DNA from 2 places in the Aeromonas enterica genome. Region 1 is predicted to be linked to the other one. Evidence: predicted binding sites of a transcription regulator. Region 1 holds the regulator's gene; the other holds the start of a gene.
The links. Region 1 encodes LexA, which represses DNA repair genes until DNA is damaged. Its sites were predicted from a motif close to ANCTGTNTNNNNANACAGNT; they were not measured.
Positions count from the first base shown of each region.

Region 1 (7,167 bases):
GCTCGGCATGGCCTTCTCCTGGTCAATTCCCATGGCCTATGCGGCCCAGGCCAACGCCTTGCCACTGGTGGCCTGGCTGGTGTTTCTCGCCAACCTGCTGTGGACCATCGCCTATGACACCCAGTACGCCATGGTAGACAGGGACGATGACCTCAGGCTCGGCCTCAAGTCCAGTGCCATCCTGTTCGGTCGCCATGACAAGCGGATCATCGGCGCGCTGCAACTGGCCACCCTGCTGATCCTGCTGGCGGTGGGTCAACTGAGCGGGCTGGGCTCCAGCTACTACTGGTCGCTGCTGGCGGCAGCGGCGCTGTTTGTCTACCAGCAGCGGCTGATCCGGGAGCGGCAGCGGGAGGCCTGCTTCCAGGCCTTCCTCAACAACAACTATGTGGGGGCGCTGGTGTTTGCTGGGGTCGCGCTCAACTACCTGTGAGCCAGCCGCGCTGACACGGGCCGCCCGGGACGCTCACTATTCGAGAGGCAGGGGAAACCCTGCTGCCATGAAAAAGGCCGCATGCTGCGGCCTTTTTATTGCTCTGTGTTTGGCTCTTCCCAGGGTCAGAGCCGGTTGCCCGCTTGTATGGTGCGGCGGATCTTGTTGCTCAGCAGCGGCACTATGTTGTCGGCCAGCGCCTGGAAGCGGCCCAGATCCGGTTTGCACTCGGGAGAGAGGTAACCCTCCTTGCGCAGGGTGTGGATCAGGGTGCTGAACAGCTTCTGGTCGAAGAATTCGGGGGCATTGATGCCGTGCAGGGTGCCGAGGCGCTCCGCCATCATCAGGCCGTCCGCCTCCAGCTGCTCCGCCTCGATATGGGGCTGGGCCAGCACCCGGGTCAGCACGATGGCGTAGCGCTGCAGCGTCTCCTGAATGCTCTCGGCCAGCAGCAGCAGGCGCATCTGGTTGCCCGGATTGACCCAGTAGCCACCGTCGCGGGCCTCGATCAGCTGCTGACGTTGCAGTTCGGCCAGCAGAGCATCGACCAGCTCCGGCAGCTCGTCCTCTTCGTAGCGCAGGAACAGCTCCGTCTTGAGCAGCGGGTAGATGTCGACGCAACGGGCGACTATCTCGCTGCGTGAGATCCCCTCGCAACGCTCGATCAGCGCCGCCACCAGAGAGGGCAGGGCGAACAGATGGAGTATGTTGTTGCGGTAGTAGGTCAGCAGGATCGCCTGATAACGGTCCAGGCTGATGATCTGGCCCAGCTTGTCCTCGCTCACCTCGAACTTGTTGAGCTCCATCGCCTGATCCAGCAGAGTTTTGGCATCCTCGTCCGGGATGGTGCTCTGCGGGCTGTAGGGCACCTGCTTGAGCAGATCCAGATAGGTGTTGATCTGGGCCTGCAGTTCGTCGCGGGTTAGGGCGTGGCGCTCGGCGGCCAGCAGTGCCAGAGAGCTCAGGGTCAGGCCATTGACGGCGGCGGCATCGTTGATGCGGGTCATCAGCAGCTCGGCCAGCTGGTTGACGGTGGGCGCCATCCACTCTGGGCGATCCTCCTGACCTATGTCGGCCTTCCACGCCGGCACATGCTCATTGAGGTAGCTGTTGAGGGTCAGCGGCTCGCCGAAGTTGACGAAGCCCCGGCCATAGTTGCGCAGCTTGCGCAGTATGCCGAGCACCTGCAGGAAGCTCTCCTTCTCCTTGCGGCTGCCCTTGAGCTCGTTGTGGTAGGTATTCACCTCCATCACGTGTTCGTAGCCCAGATAGACGGGCACCAGGGTAACCGGTCTGTCCAGCCCGCGCATCATGGCCTGCAGTGTCATGGCCAGCATGCCGGTCTTGGGTGGTAGCAGGCGGCCGGTACGGGAGCGGCCCCCTTCGGTGAAGAACTCCACCGAATAGCCCTTGGCAAACAGCAGGTTCAGGTATTCGCGAAAGACGGTGCTGTAGAGCGGGTTGCCCTTGAAAGTGCGGCGGATGAAGAAGGCGCCGCCGTGACGAAAGAGCGGGCCCGCCGGCCAGAAGTTGAGGTTGATGCCCGCCGCTATGTGGGGCGGCACCATCCCCTGGTGGTAGATGACGTAGGAGAGCAGCAGGTAGTCCATGTGGCTGCGATGGCAGGGCACATAGACGATCTCGTGCCCTTCCTGTGCCAGCTGGCGCACCTTCTCGGCGCCGTTGACCGACAGGCCGCGGTAGAGCTTGTTCCATAGCCAGCCGAGGAAGCTCTCGCCAAGACGGATCAACCGGTAGGAGAAGTCGGAGGCGATCTCGTCCATGTAGCCGTGGGCGCGTTTCTGCGCCTTTTCCAGGCTGATGCCGTCGCGCTGCGCCTCTTCCTCGATCGCCTGCTGGATTACGTTCGAATCGAGCAACTGCCTGAACAGCAGGTTGCGGTTTGGCAGTTTCGGGCCGGTGGCCGCCAGCTGCTGGCGGCTGAAGTGGGTGCGTGCCACCCGCGCCAGCTTGTGGGCGATAGCCTCGTCGGTGCCGTGCTTGTCAGCCATGTGACGCAGGGAGAGCGGCGGGGAGAAGCGCACCAGATTCTCGCGACCCTTGAGGATTACGATCAGTGCCTTCTTGAGGCGGTTCGGTGCCAGGCTGCTGATGATGTTCCAGCCGGAGGCTTCCTCGCCTTCCCGGCCGGGCGCGCGGCCCCAGAACAGAGTGACGGGCACCACCTGGATGTCCAGCGCCAGATCCTGCTTGTGCAGATCCAGCAGCTGGTGGAACTCCTGCAGGAAGGGCAGCGGTTTGCTGCGCTTGCCAAACAGGGGAGGCGGACGGTCCAGACAGACATAGCGCGGCAGCAACTGGCCGTTCAGCTCCAGCGGCGTGAAGGGGCCGGGCAGGCCGAGATCCTCGCAGCACTGCTGCAGTGTCATCAGATCGGTGATCGAGCTGGTTTTCAGGGCGTAGACGATGGGTCTTGCCGGATCCAGCTTGAGCTCGGTGATGGGATTTTCCGGCAGGCTTTTGTGATTGACCAAGCCACTGACCGGCCATTGCAAGATGGCTCTGGAAATCTTCTGTCCAAGGGACATGTGCGTCTGCTCTCCGAAAAAATGCGGCGTGAGCATAGCAAATCACCGGCGGCTTGTCGCCGAGAGGTACGATGAGTCGAGTGCGCCGGATCAAAACAACGGCAAATGAGCGCCGGGCAATGACAAATGTCAGCTGCGCCTTGCCTTGACCACAGCACTGTATATACTGCCAGTGTGCTGTATAAAAAGACAGGTGCCAATACTATGAAACCTCTTACCCCCCGCCAGGCCGAAGTGCTGGAGCTGATCAAGGTGAACATGAGCGAGACCGGTATGCCGCCGACTCGTGCCGAGATTGCCCAGAAGCTTGGTTTCAAGTCGGCCAATGCGGCCGAGGAACATTTGAAGGCCCTGGCCAAGAAAGGGGTCATCGAGATCATGCCAGGGACCTCCCGCGGCATCCGTCTGTTGATCGAAGAGGAAGAGGTGCTGGAAGAGAGCGGTCTGCCCCTGATCGGCAAAGTCGCGGCCGGTGAACCTATCCTGGCGCAGGAGCATATCGAGAGCCACTACCAGGTAGATCCCGCTCTGTTCCACCCCCGGGCGGATTTTTTGCTGCGGGTGCAGGGCATGAGCATGAAGAACATCGGCATCCTGGATGGCGATCTGCTGGCGGTACACAAGACTCAGGAGGTGCGCAACGGTCAGGTGGTGGTAGCGCGCCTCGATGAGGATGTCACCGTCAAGCGCTTCCAGCGCAAGGGCAGCCAGGTGTGGCTGCTGCCGGAAAACGAAGATCTGGAGCCCATAGCGGTGGATCTCTCCAGCCAGCAGCTCACCATAGAGGGCCTGGCCGTCGGCGTGATCCGCAACGCCGACTGGATGTAATCATCTTCACCACGACACGGCCTCCTGCGGGAGGCCGTGTCGTTTCTGCATTCCTTTTCCCATGATTTCAATCAGATCCTGATACCCGCCATTTTGTCTGCGATGAACGGCCGCAGGTGACTCATTTCAGATATATCATTTGGTAAGGCAGTGGACTTGCTGTACTGCCCGCGGATGCTCGACAAGGCGCTTTCCCCCTTCGCAGGTGGGAAAGGCACCCAAGGGCAGCTGGGATCCATGACAACAGCCTCACGTGCGCTGGCCAGCAATGGCGTTTGGCCGACTCACCACCGAGAGGGGCGATATCGCGGGATAAGAAGGGAGAGTGGTCAGCATGGCGCCGACGGCAACAACCGGCCGGGTAATGTAAGGCACACTCGCGCAGTCGACTCGCGGCAGTCATCGGTTTGATCGCCCTGGCGGTGGTGGACGATGCAGGTCGGCGTGACCTCTTGGTCAAGGAGGACAGGTATGGCTTCAAGCTCGCCATGGGATCCGGGTCTGGCATCGCCCGTTTCTTCCATCACACGTTTCATCAAGGGTAACCGGATGACCCGTTTTTACGCGCTCTGGGTGCATCACAAGGGCGCCTGCTGGACCATCTGGCTGGGTTGTCCCAAGGACAAGATAGTTCGCCTGGTCCGTCTGTTTCACAGTCATCATGACAGGGGGCCGGCGGAGACTTGCTGGACGGCCCCCGTCATACCGCTACACACACTGGCTCGCCGTTCCCATGAGCGACGCAGGCTGCAACCCTGATATCATCGCGTGCTGCTGACAGCCCCACCCTGACGGTGGGGCTGCTGTTTTGTGGCGTCGTCTGCTGGTGATCTGCCCACTGCGTCATCTTCTGACCGATGTCGGATGCCGAACCGGCGTCTGGCACATGGGATAGTCAGGTCCGGGAGTGTCTAGGTTACAATGGCTCGTCTATTCGGGCCCGATCTGCGGGCATGTCGAAGTGAAAGGGTCTGTTTTTATGGTTAAACCACGTTATCCCCTGCTGTTCCTGTTGCTGGTCGGGGGCATGATGGCCGCATTCTACTGGAACCAGCCTTCTCTACCCGAGCGTGCTGACTACTACCCGGCGGGGCGGGACATCAATCCGTTTGCCTTCACCGACGAGGATGGTCAGCCCTTTGTGCCTGCCAGTCTGGTGGGACACTGGACCTTCTTGTTTGTTGGCTATACCTTCTGCCCGGATATCTGCCCGACCACGCTGGCAGATCTGCGCTCTGTCTATCCGGCGCTGAAGACGATCGCGCCCAGCAGCCAAGTCGTATTCATTTCGGCGGATCCACAGCGGGATGACGCAGCCCGCCTCAAGACTTATACCGCCTTTTTCAATCCCGAGTTCAAGGCGGCAACCGGCCCCCATGACAAGCTGTTCCCGTTTGTGCGCAATCTTGGTCTTATCTACTCCATCGCCGATCAGGGTAAAAAGGAGTATCTGATCGATCACTCAGCTTCCATCGTGCTGATCAACCCGGACGGCAAGCTGGAGGCTGTATTCCGCCCCCAGGTGAGCCAGGGACAGGTACCACGCGTAGTCATGGCGACCCTGGTGTCCGATTTCGCCAAAATTGTGCAGCTGGAAGGCGGCGCGTGATGCGGGTCACGTGTCTGTTGCCATGGTGATCCCGCCCTGGTTGAAAGACGGCCGGCGCCATAGCGCCGTGTTTGCACTCGCTCTGCCCATGGTGTTCTCCAATATCACCACCCCCCTGCTGGGGCTGGTGGACACCTGGGTGATCGGTCATCTCGGCCAGGCCTGGTTTCTCGGTGGCGTCTCGGTTGGGGCGACCCTCATCAATCTTATCTTCTGGCTGCTGGGTTTCCTGCGCATGTCCACCACCGGATTGACTGCCCAGGCTCATGGAGCCGGCAGCCCGCACGGCCAGCTCGACACCCTGGCGCGTGCGCTTGGCCTTGCCGTGGGGCTGGGGCTGGCCCTGTTGCTGCTGTTGCTGCCCTTTCTGCCCTCGCTCATTGCTCTCAGTGGCGGCTCCGCCGAGGTGCAGGGTTATGCTGGCGAATATGTATCGGTACGGATCTGGAGCGCCCCGGCGGCGCTCTGCAATCTGGTGATCATGGGTTGGCTGCTGGGCATGCAGGATGCCCGCAGTCCCATGCTGCTGCTGATCTTCACCAACCTGGTCAATATGGTGCTGGATACCTGGTTCGTGCTGGGGCTGGGCTGGCAGGTGAAGGGGGTCGCCGCCGCTTCGCTACTGGCAGATTACAGTGCCCTGGGCGTTGGGCTCTGGCTGGTGAACCGCTATCTGCGCCGGCTTTCACCCGAGGTATGGCAGGGGGCCTGGCAGCGCTGGCGTCAGTGGCCGGCCTTGCTGAGATTGCTCAGTCTGAACCGGGACATCTTCATCCGCTCCCTTTGCCTGCAACTCTGTTTCGCCTTCATGACGTTGCAAGGGGCGCGACTGGGAGACGTGGCAGTGGCCGCCAATGCGGTGTTGCTCAACTTCCTGATGCTCATCTCCTACGGGCTGGATGGCTTTGCCTATGCGGTGGAGGCCATGGTGGGCCGTGCCATAGGTCGGCGGGATCGGCAGGGGCTACGCGAGGCCATAGTGTTGAACCTGGGGTGGGCGCTGCTCATCGCGATCGGGTTCTGCCTGCTGTTTGCGGCGGGCGGCAGTCGGCTCATCGCCCATATCACCGACATTCCGGCGGTGATCGCCGAGGCGAATCGCCAGCTGCCCTGGCTGATCGTCATGCCGTTGCTGGCGGTCTGGTGCTTCCTGCTGGATGGGGTTTTCATCGGCGCGACCCGGGCCCGCGAGATGCGCAACAGTATGCTGGTGGCGGTACTGTGTGGCTTCTTCCCCATCTGGTGGCTTTGTCAGGGTTGGGGTGTGGCCGCTTTGTGGGCCGCCATGGGAGCACTGATGGCGGGGCGGGGTCTGACGCTGGGGTGGCTGTGTTGGCAACTGGAACGGGATGGTCGCCTGCTGCACTCACCCCAAGGGTTGGAGTCATAGTCCGGCTGGTATGATCCGATCGTGAGGGCGGGCCGGATGGGATCCCTCATCACATGTGCTTGAGGGTTTAAAGCGAGCCTTGATAGCCTAGTTGGCGCCAGCTCTCATACACGAATACCGCTACTGCATTGGCCAGGTTCATGCTGCGGCTCTGGGGCAGCATGGGGATGCGCAACCGCTGCTCGAATGGCAGGCTCTCGATGATTTCGGCCGGCAATCCGCGGCTCTCCGGGCCGAACAGCAGGGCATCGCCGGGAGCAAACTGTACGGCCGAGTGGGCGGTGCTTCCCTTGGTGGTGCAGGCAAATACTCGCGTGGGCGCCACCTCGGCCAGAAAAGCGTCATAGCCAGGCCAGCG
Region 1 covers NZ_JBSTYL010000033.1:10,588-17,754, reverse strand. Annotated here, with positions in the region: gene ubiA (4-hydroxybenzoate octaprenyltransferase) at 1-433, shown strand, start outside; gene plsB (glycerol-3-phosphate 1-O-acyltransferase PlsB) at 559-2,982, opposite strand; gene lexA (transcriptional repressor LexA) at 3,187-3,810, shown strand; gene ACW5XD_RS21900 (hypothetical protein) at 4,282-4,569, shown strand; gene ACW5XD_RS21895 (SCO family protein) at 4,790-5,419, shown strand; gene ACW5XD_RS21890 (MATE family efflux transporter) at 5,442-6,809, shown strand; gene trmL (tRNA (uridine(34)/cytosine(34)/5-carboxymethylaminomethyluridine(34)-2'-O)-methyltransferase TrmL) at 6,877-7,167, opposite strand, start outside.

Region 2 (7,167 bases), on a different contig from region 1:
TCGGCTATGGTCCAGGGCTGACGGCCATATTCCGCAACGAACCAGCCACACTCGATGGCGATCCAGGGCAGCGGGATACCGTACAGCAGCGCCTTGAGCAGCCACTTGCGCTCACCGATCTTGTGACGGGTACTGTCATAGAAGGCCAGGCCGATCAGGACCAGCATCAGCATGCCGCAGGCAACCATGATGCGGAAGGCGAAGAACAGTGGTGCAACCTGCGGGATGGAGTCATCCACAGCAGCCTTGATCTGTTCATCGGTCGCGTCGGTCACATTATTGGTGTAACGCTTGAGCAGCAGACCGTAGCCCAGATCCTGCTTCACTTCATCGAAGCGGGCACGGGTATCGTCGGACTTGTCGCCGGATTGCAGCTTGGTCAGCAGATCGTAGGCGGTCATGCCGTTACGCACGCGCAGCTCGTGCTCGCTCTTCAGATCCTTGAGGCCGGTGACCTGACCATCGAGGGAACGGGTGGCAATGATGCCAAGCGCATAGGGGATCTTGATGGCGTAATCGGTACGCATCTCTTCCTGATTCGGAATGCCGAACAGGGTAAAGGAGGCAGGTGCCGGCTCGGTGTTCCACTCGGCTTCGATGGCCGCCAGCTTCACCTTCTGCACTTCACCCGTCTCGTAGCCGGACTCGTCACCGAGGATCAGCACGGAGAGGATGGAGGCCATACCGAAGGCCGCTGCGATGGCGAAGGAGCGACGGGCGAAGGCCACATCACGATTCTTCAGCAGGTAATAGGAGGAAATGCCCAGCACGAACATGGCGCCCGTGGTATAGCCGGCCGCGACTGTGTGGACAAATTTGACCTGGGCAACCGGGTTGAACACCAGTTCGGCGAAGCTCACCATCTCCATCCGCATGGACTCGAAGTTGAACTCTGCACCGACCGGGTTCTGCATCCAGCCGTTGGCCACCAGGATCCAGAGGGCGGAGAGGTTGGTTCCCAACGCCATCAACCAGGTTGCAGCGAGGTGCTGGCGTTTGGTCAGACGATCCCAGCCAAAGAAGAACATGCCGACGAAGGTGGATTCCAGGAAGAAGGCCATCAAGCCTTCGATGGCCAACGGGGCCCCGAAGATATCGCCAACATAGTGGGAGTAATAGGCCCAGTTGGTACCGAACTGAAACTCCATGGTCAGCCCTGTGGTAACCCCGAGGGCGAAGTTAATACCGAACAACTTGCCCCAGAACTTAGTCATGTCCCGGTAGATAGTGTTGTTGGTCATCACATAGACAGATTCCATGATCGCCAGAATGAAGGCCATTCCGAGCGTCAGGGGCACAAACAGGAAGTGATAAAGGGCCGTCGCAGCGAATTGGAACCGCGATAGGTCTACCACATGCTCAGCAATCATGATGTTTCCTCACCGATTATTGGCACGGCTATTTTAAGTTTTAAGGACAAAGCTTCCGTTGGAAGTCCCCGAATTCTCGGTCATGTTACAACTTGCACTAGCGACCGGATTCGACTGCTACCAGCATTAACAACAAGGCAATACTCTGGAACAAAAAAAGCTAATGTTTAACATTTTCAAAACAATCCAGCCCGCTTTATTCCAACCTATAATGACCTGTGTTTTATATCACCTTTATTTGATTGAAATCAATGTAAAACCATCATGGATACATGCCTTTTAAAGGCATTTTTATATGTATATTCCATTTTATTTTTAGAACTGCATCACAAAAACAATGAAAAGATAAACCACTGATTTAAAACAACTTAAGCGTTAAGTTAAATAAGTGAAGGTTCTGTTTAAAAAAAACTGACAATGTGATTTTCATAATGTTTTCCTGACTTGGTCTATCATCCAATAAACCCGATTAAAAACCAGTAAAAACGCATGTTCATGCTAATTCCACAAGCCCGCCAAATGATTAGTTAATCTAATCTGACATAGGTAATTTTTCTTGTTTGTCCACATCAGGCAGAGCTCCTACAATGCGCCTCGCAGTGAGGGCATACCCTTGGATACAGGCCGGTCAATCTGGGTTCCCGGTACGTATTCGATGAACATTTCGAACCTGTCTATGGGAATTTAAGATGAAAAAGTTTGTTGCTAAAACCATCCGTTACTACAAGCTTTCCTTCGTTCAGCTCTACCAAATGAACCGACTCTGAGGCCTCGCGACGGCTCCTCTGTTTTTTCCGGTCTGTGTCCAGACGCACTCACTGTCTGTGAACATCCATCCTGAATTGTCTTTGCCCACTGCATCCGCCGTGGGCTTTTTTTTGTCCGGATAACAAAAAACCGCCCTTGGTGGCGGTTTTTTGTTCAAACAGCTGTTTTCACCTTTCATCTGGCCGTTGCAAGCCAAAATGCGCATATGCTCTCGGTGTCGCCATCCGCCCTCTGGGTGTACGTTGCAGATAGCCCTGCTGGATCAGATAGGGTTCCAGCACATCCTCGATAGTGTCTTTCTCTTCACCTATGGCGGCCGCCAGGTTATCAAGACCCACAGGGCCCCCCAGAAACTTGTCTATCACAGCCAACAATAGCTTGCGGTCCATGAAGTCGAAACCTTCATTGTCCACGTCCAGCATGTCCATGGCTCGGGCCGCTATGGGTCCGTCTATCCGGCCATCAGACTTGACCTGGGCAAAGTCGCGCACGCGGCGCAACAAACGGTTGGCAATCCGCGGTGTACCGCGGGAACGACGGGCCAATTCCAGGGCGCCGTCATTGGTCATCTCCAGCCCCAGGCAACGGGCGCTGCGGGAGACGATGTCGGTCAAATCCTTGACGTTGTAGAACTCCAGCCGCTGCACTATGCCGAAACGATCCCGCAGCGGGCTGGTCAGGGAGCCGGCCCGGGTAGTGGCGCCGATCAGGGTAAAGGGAGGCAAGTCGAGCTTGATGGAGCGGGCGGCGGGGCCCTCCCCTATCATGATGTCGAGCTGGTAATCCTCCATCGCCGGATAGAGCACCTCCTCCACCACTGGGCTCAAGCGGTGGATTTCGTCGATAAACAGAACATCATTGGGTTCGAGGTTGGTGAGCAGCGCCGCCAGATCGCCGGCCTTTTCCAGCACAGGACCCGAGGTGGTCTTGATGTTGACCCCCATCTCGTTGGCCACTATGTTCGCGAGCGTGGTCTTGCCCAGACCCGGCGGGCCGAAGATCAGCAAGTGATCGAGTGCCTCACCGCGCTGACGCGCTGCCTCGATGAAGATCTCCATCTGCTCGCAGACGGGATCCTGACCGGTGTAATCGGCCAGCATCTTTGGCCGTATGGCCCGATCGATGATCTCATCCTCACGCACGCCGGTGGCGGAAATGAGACGGTCCGCTTCAATCATTGCCTACCTCACACCAGACTACGCAGGGATTCACGGATGATATCTTCCACCGACATCCCATCTATGGCTATCTTGCTGACGATCTGGCTGGCCTGCTGCGGCTTGTAGCCCAGAGCCACCAGCGCGCTGGCCGCCTCTTCGCTAGCATCGGGCGCCCGCAACTGGCTCTCCTTGGCCGGCAGGGTGATCTCGGCCGGCGAGAAGAGATCGTGACTGACCCAGCCCTTGAGCCTGTCCTTCATCTCCACCACCAGCCGCTCGGCGGTCTTCTTGCCCACCCCCGGCAATTTGACCAGGGAGCTTATCTCTTCGCGCTCGACACTCAGCACAAATTGAGTGGCCGTCATGCCGGAGAGGATGGCCAGTGCCAGCTTGGGGCCGACGCCGTTGGTCTTGATCAGCTCGCGAAACAGCGCCCGCTCCTGCTTGTGGTTGAAGCCATACAGCAGCTGGGCATCCTCACGCACCACGAAGTGGATGTGAATGGTCGCTTCCTTGCCGATCTCGGGCAGATCATAGAAGCAGCTCATGGGCATCTGTACCTCATAGCCCACGCCCCCGACTTCCAGCAGCACCTCGGGGGGTTGTTTCTCAATGACTACGCCTCTCAAGCGACCGATCACGGCTCTCTCCTCACCAAACCATCTCTCTGTAAATTGGCTCATAGCATAAAGAATAACTGGATAAGTATCCAGCATAGGGCGGCGATGGATGACAGAGGATTCTCGGCATTCTGGCGCTTTCGGAGCCATGCTTGGATCGGATCTGGGCAGTAACATTATTTTCCACCGGGAATGGCGAATGTTTGCCATTGAGAGAACACTGAACTGGGTTTGTTCGGAACCAAGGAAGGTCCTGCATCATGAAAATTGTCACTACATCGAATCTGGGGCTGACTATCCTGCTCGGCTGCACACTGGGCATGGGGGCGATCGGCTGGTATGGCAGCCAGCGTCTGGCTGACCTGCTCTCCTATGTATTGGGAGCGGCTTGGCAGACCGCCGATGGCGCCATGGAGGGATCCATTGAGCTTGGCAACCAGTCGCTCTATATCCAGAAGATGCTCAGGGGCATGCCGCTCGACAATTCGGAATTACAGCGTGCCAGACTGGCTACCGCCGATGCCATGCACCGGGTGGGTGAAGGCAAGCTCATCGATGAGACAGCGATAAGCACAATGAATCAGCAACATCAGGCATATCAACAACAGCAGGACAAGCTGTTGATGCTCTACAACACCTTCACCCGCATCGATCAGGCACTGCGCGCCAGCTCGGAACGCATGTCTCGCCTCTCAACCCAGTTGGAGGTGGTCGGTGATGGCGCGGTCGAGAGCCTCACCCAGTCACCGGATCAAGCCATCAGCTGGAACGGCGGCCTGGCTACCCGGTGGCATGCCGCCGATGGCGGCATGGAGGCCAACATCGGTTTCCTGCGCCAGCTCTATGCTCTGGAAAAGATGCAGAGCGAAGGCCCCACCCCCGCCATTCAGGCCGAGATCAAGGAAGCGACCCGCTTTTACCGGGAGGCAGTCGACGCCATGCTGGGCAGCGGGTTGTTTGATGTCCCCGGCGAAGGGGAGTTTGCCGGCCAGCCGCTGACGACCCAATACCGAACGCTGCAAACGGAAGTTCAGAACCAGATGACCCAATGGATTACGGCCCTGAGCGATTATCAGAATCAGCTGGCTAGTTATGAAAGCAGTGCCGATCAGCTCAAACAAAAGCTTGTCGAAGTCGAAGCCAAGGGAGATGCCACAGTCGAAGATCAGGTTAATCAGCTCAACACTATCATCAGCCATACCAAGGATCTGATCCTGGGCGGCCTGGTGCTAAGTCTGCTGATAGTTGCCTTCTGCGGGTTCTGGCTGGTTCGCGCCATCGTCAGGCCCCTGCTGCAGGTGAATCAACGCATGCAGGACATAGCCGCCGGTGACGGCGATCTCAACGCACGGATCAATCTCAAGCGGGATGATGAGATAGGCTCGCTAGCGGGCAACGTGGACCGCTTCATCGAGAAGTTGCAGAAGATGATCAGCTCCACCATGGACAACAATCAGCACATCAGCGATCACGTCCACACCTCGGTCAACCGGGTCGAGGCCATCAGCCAGAGCAGCCGCCAGACCGCCGAGCATGCCCAGGCGCTGCACCACGACAGCGAGCAGATGGTGCAGGTCGCCACCTCCATCTCTGATAATTGCAGCCTGGCGGCGCAAAACGCCAACGAGGTACGTCAGTTGACCACGGAGAGCAGCCAGTACGTGGCGTCGGCCAGCGCGGGCATGCAACGGGTGGTGGTGGAAGTGGGCGAGTGTGCCAACGCCATCAACTCTCTCAAGGAGCAGGCGAGCCAGATTGGTCAGATCATTTCCACCATCAGCAGCATCTCGGAGCAGACCAACCTGCTGGCACTCAACGCCGCCATTGAGGCAGCCCGGGCTGGCGAGATGGGCCGGGGTTTTGCCGTGGTGGCTGACGAGGTACGCACCCTGGCCAACCGTACCGCCTCCTCCAGTGCCGAGATCACCGAGGTGATCAACAGCATTCAGCAGCAGACCGAGAAGGCCTACCTGATGATGCAGCGCAACCTGAAAACCGTGGAGTCAGGCATGCAGGATTCTGACAACACCAAGCAGATCCTGTTCAAGGTGGAAGAAGCCATCGACCATCTGGCCGACATGGTGCAGCAGGTGGCGGATGCCACAGGCCAGCTCTCCCACACCCTGAGCCACACCTCGGACAAGGTCTCCGGTATCAGTCTGCAGGCTCAGACTGGTGAGCAGGAGGCGCAGGAGTGCCTGCAGCTGGCCTCCTCTCTGCATCAGGCCAGCCTGCTGCAACAACGACTGCTGTCGCAATTTCGGGTCTGACACGGGCGGGGGCCAGGCCCCCGCTTTCTCCCGCTGCGCTAAATTTAGCCCTTGGGCCGCAGGGCCCTCCCTGTTAAAATTCCGCTCTTGAATTTATCCAGGGCCCCGCGGCCCGTCTTATCTAAGGTCACGAGCGATGCGTACCAGCCAATATCTGCTTTCCACTCTCAAGGAAACCCCGTCCGACGCCGAAGTTGTCAGCCATCAGCTGATGCTGCGCGCTGGCATGATCCGCAAACTGGCCTCCGGCATGTATGCCTGGCTGCCGTCCGGCCTGCGGGTACTGAAAAAGATCGAGAACATTGTTCGCGAAGAGATGAACAATGCTGGTGCCATCGAAGTCTCCATGCCGGTGGTGCAACCCGCAGAGCTGTGGCAGGAGTCCGGCCGCTGGGATGATTACGGTCCCGAGCTGTGCCGCCTGACCGACCGTCACAACCGTCCCTTCGTGCTGGGCCCGACCCACGAAGAGGTGATCACCTCGCTGGTGCGTTACGAAGTGAACAGCTACAAGCAGCTGCCGCTCAACCTCTACCAGATCCAGACCAAGTTCCGCGATGAAGTACGCCCTCGTTTCGGTGTGATGCGTGGTCGCGAGTTCCTGATGAAGGACGCCTACTCCTTCCACATCGACAAGGCCTCGCTGATCGAGACCTACGAGCGGATGCACGCCGCCTACTGCGCCGCCTTCACCCGCATGGGGCTGAACTTCCGTCCGGTGCAAGCCGATACCGGCTCCATCGGCGGTACCGGCTCCCACGAATTCCAGGTGCTGGCCGAGAGCGGTGAAGACCTGATCGCCTTCTCCGACAGCTCCGACTACGCCGCCAACATAGAGATGGCCGAAGCGCTGGCACCGGCTGACGAGCGCCCTGCCGCGACCAAAGCCCTGACCAAGGTGGCCACCCCGGCTGTGCACACCATAGATGAAGTCGCCGCCTTCCTGAACGTGGTCCCGACCGCCATCGCCAAGACCCTG
Region 2 covers NZ_JBSTYL010000009.1:143,867-151,033, reverse strand. Annotated here, with positions in the region: gene cydA (cytochrome ubiquinol oxidase subunit I) at 1-1,370, opposite strand, end outside; gene ruvB (Holliday junction branch migration DNA helicase RuvB) at 2,306-3,316, opposite strand; gene ruvA (Holliday junction branch migration protein RuvA) at 3,325-3,939, opposite strand; gene ACW5XD_RS12205 (methyl-accepting chemotaxis protein) at 4,179-6,188, shown strand; gene ACW5XD_RS12200 (proline--tRNA ligase) at 6,325-7,167, shown strand, end outside.
Region 2: a site for LexA is predicted at 3,994-4,013, ahead of ruvA (Holliday junction branch migration protein RuvA). Genes of this name have one in related genera too.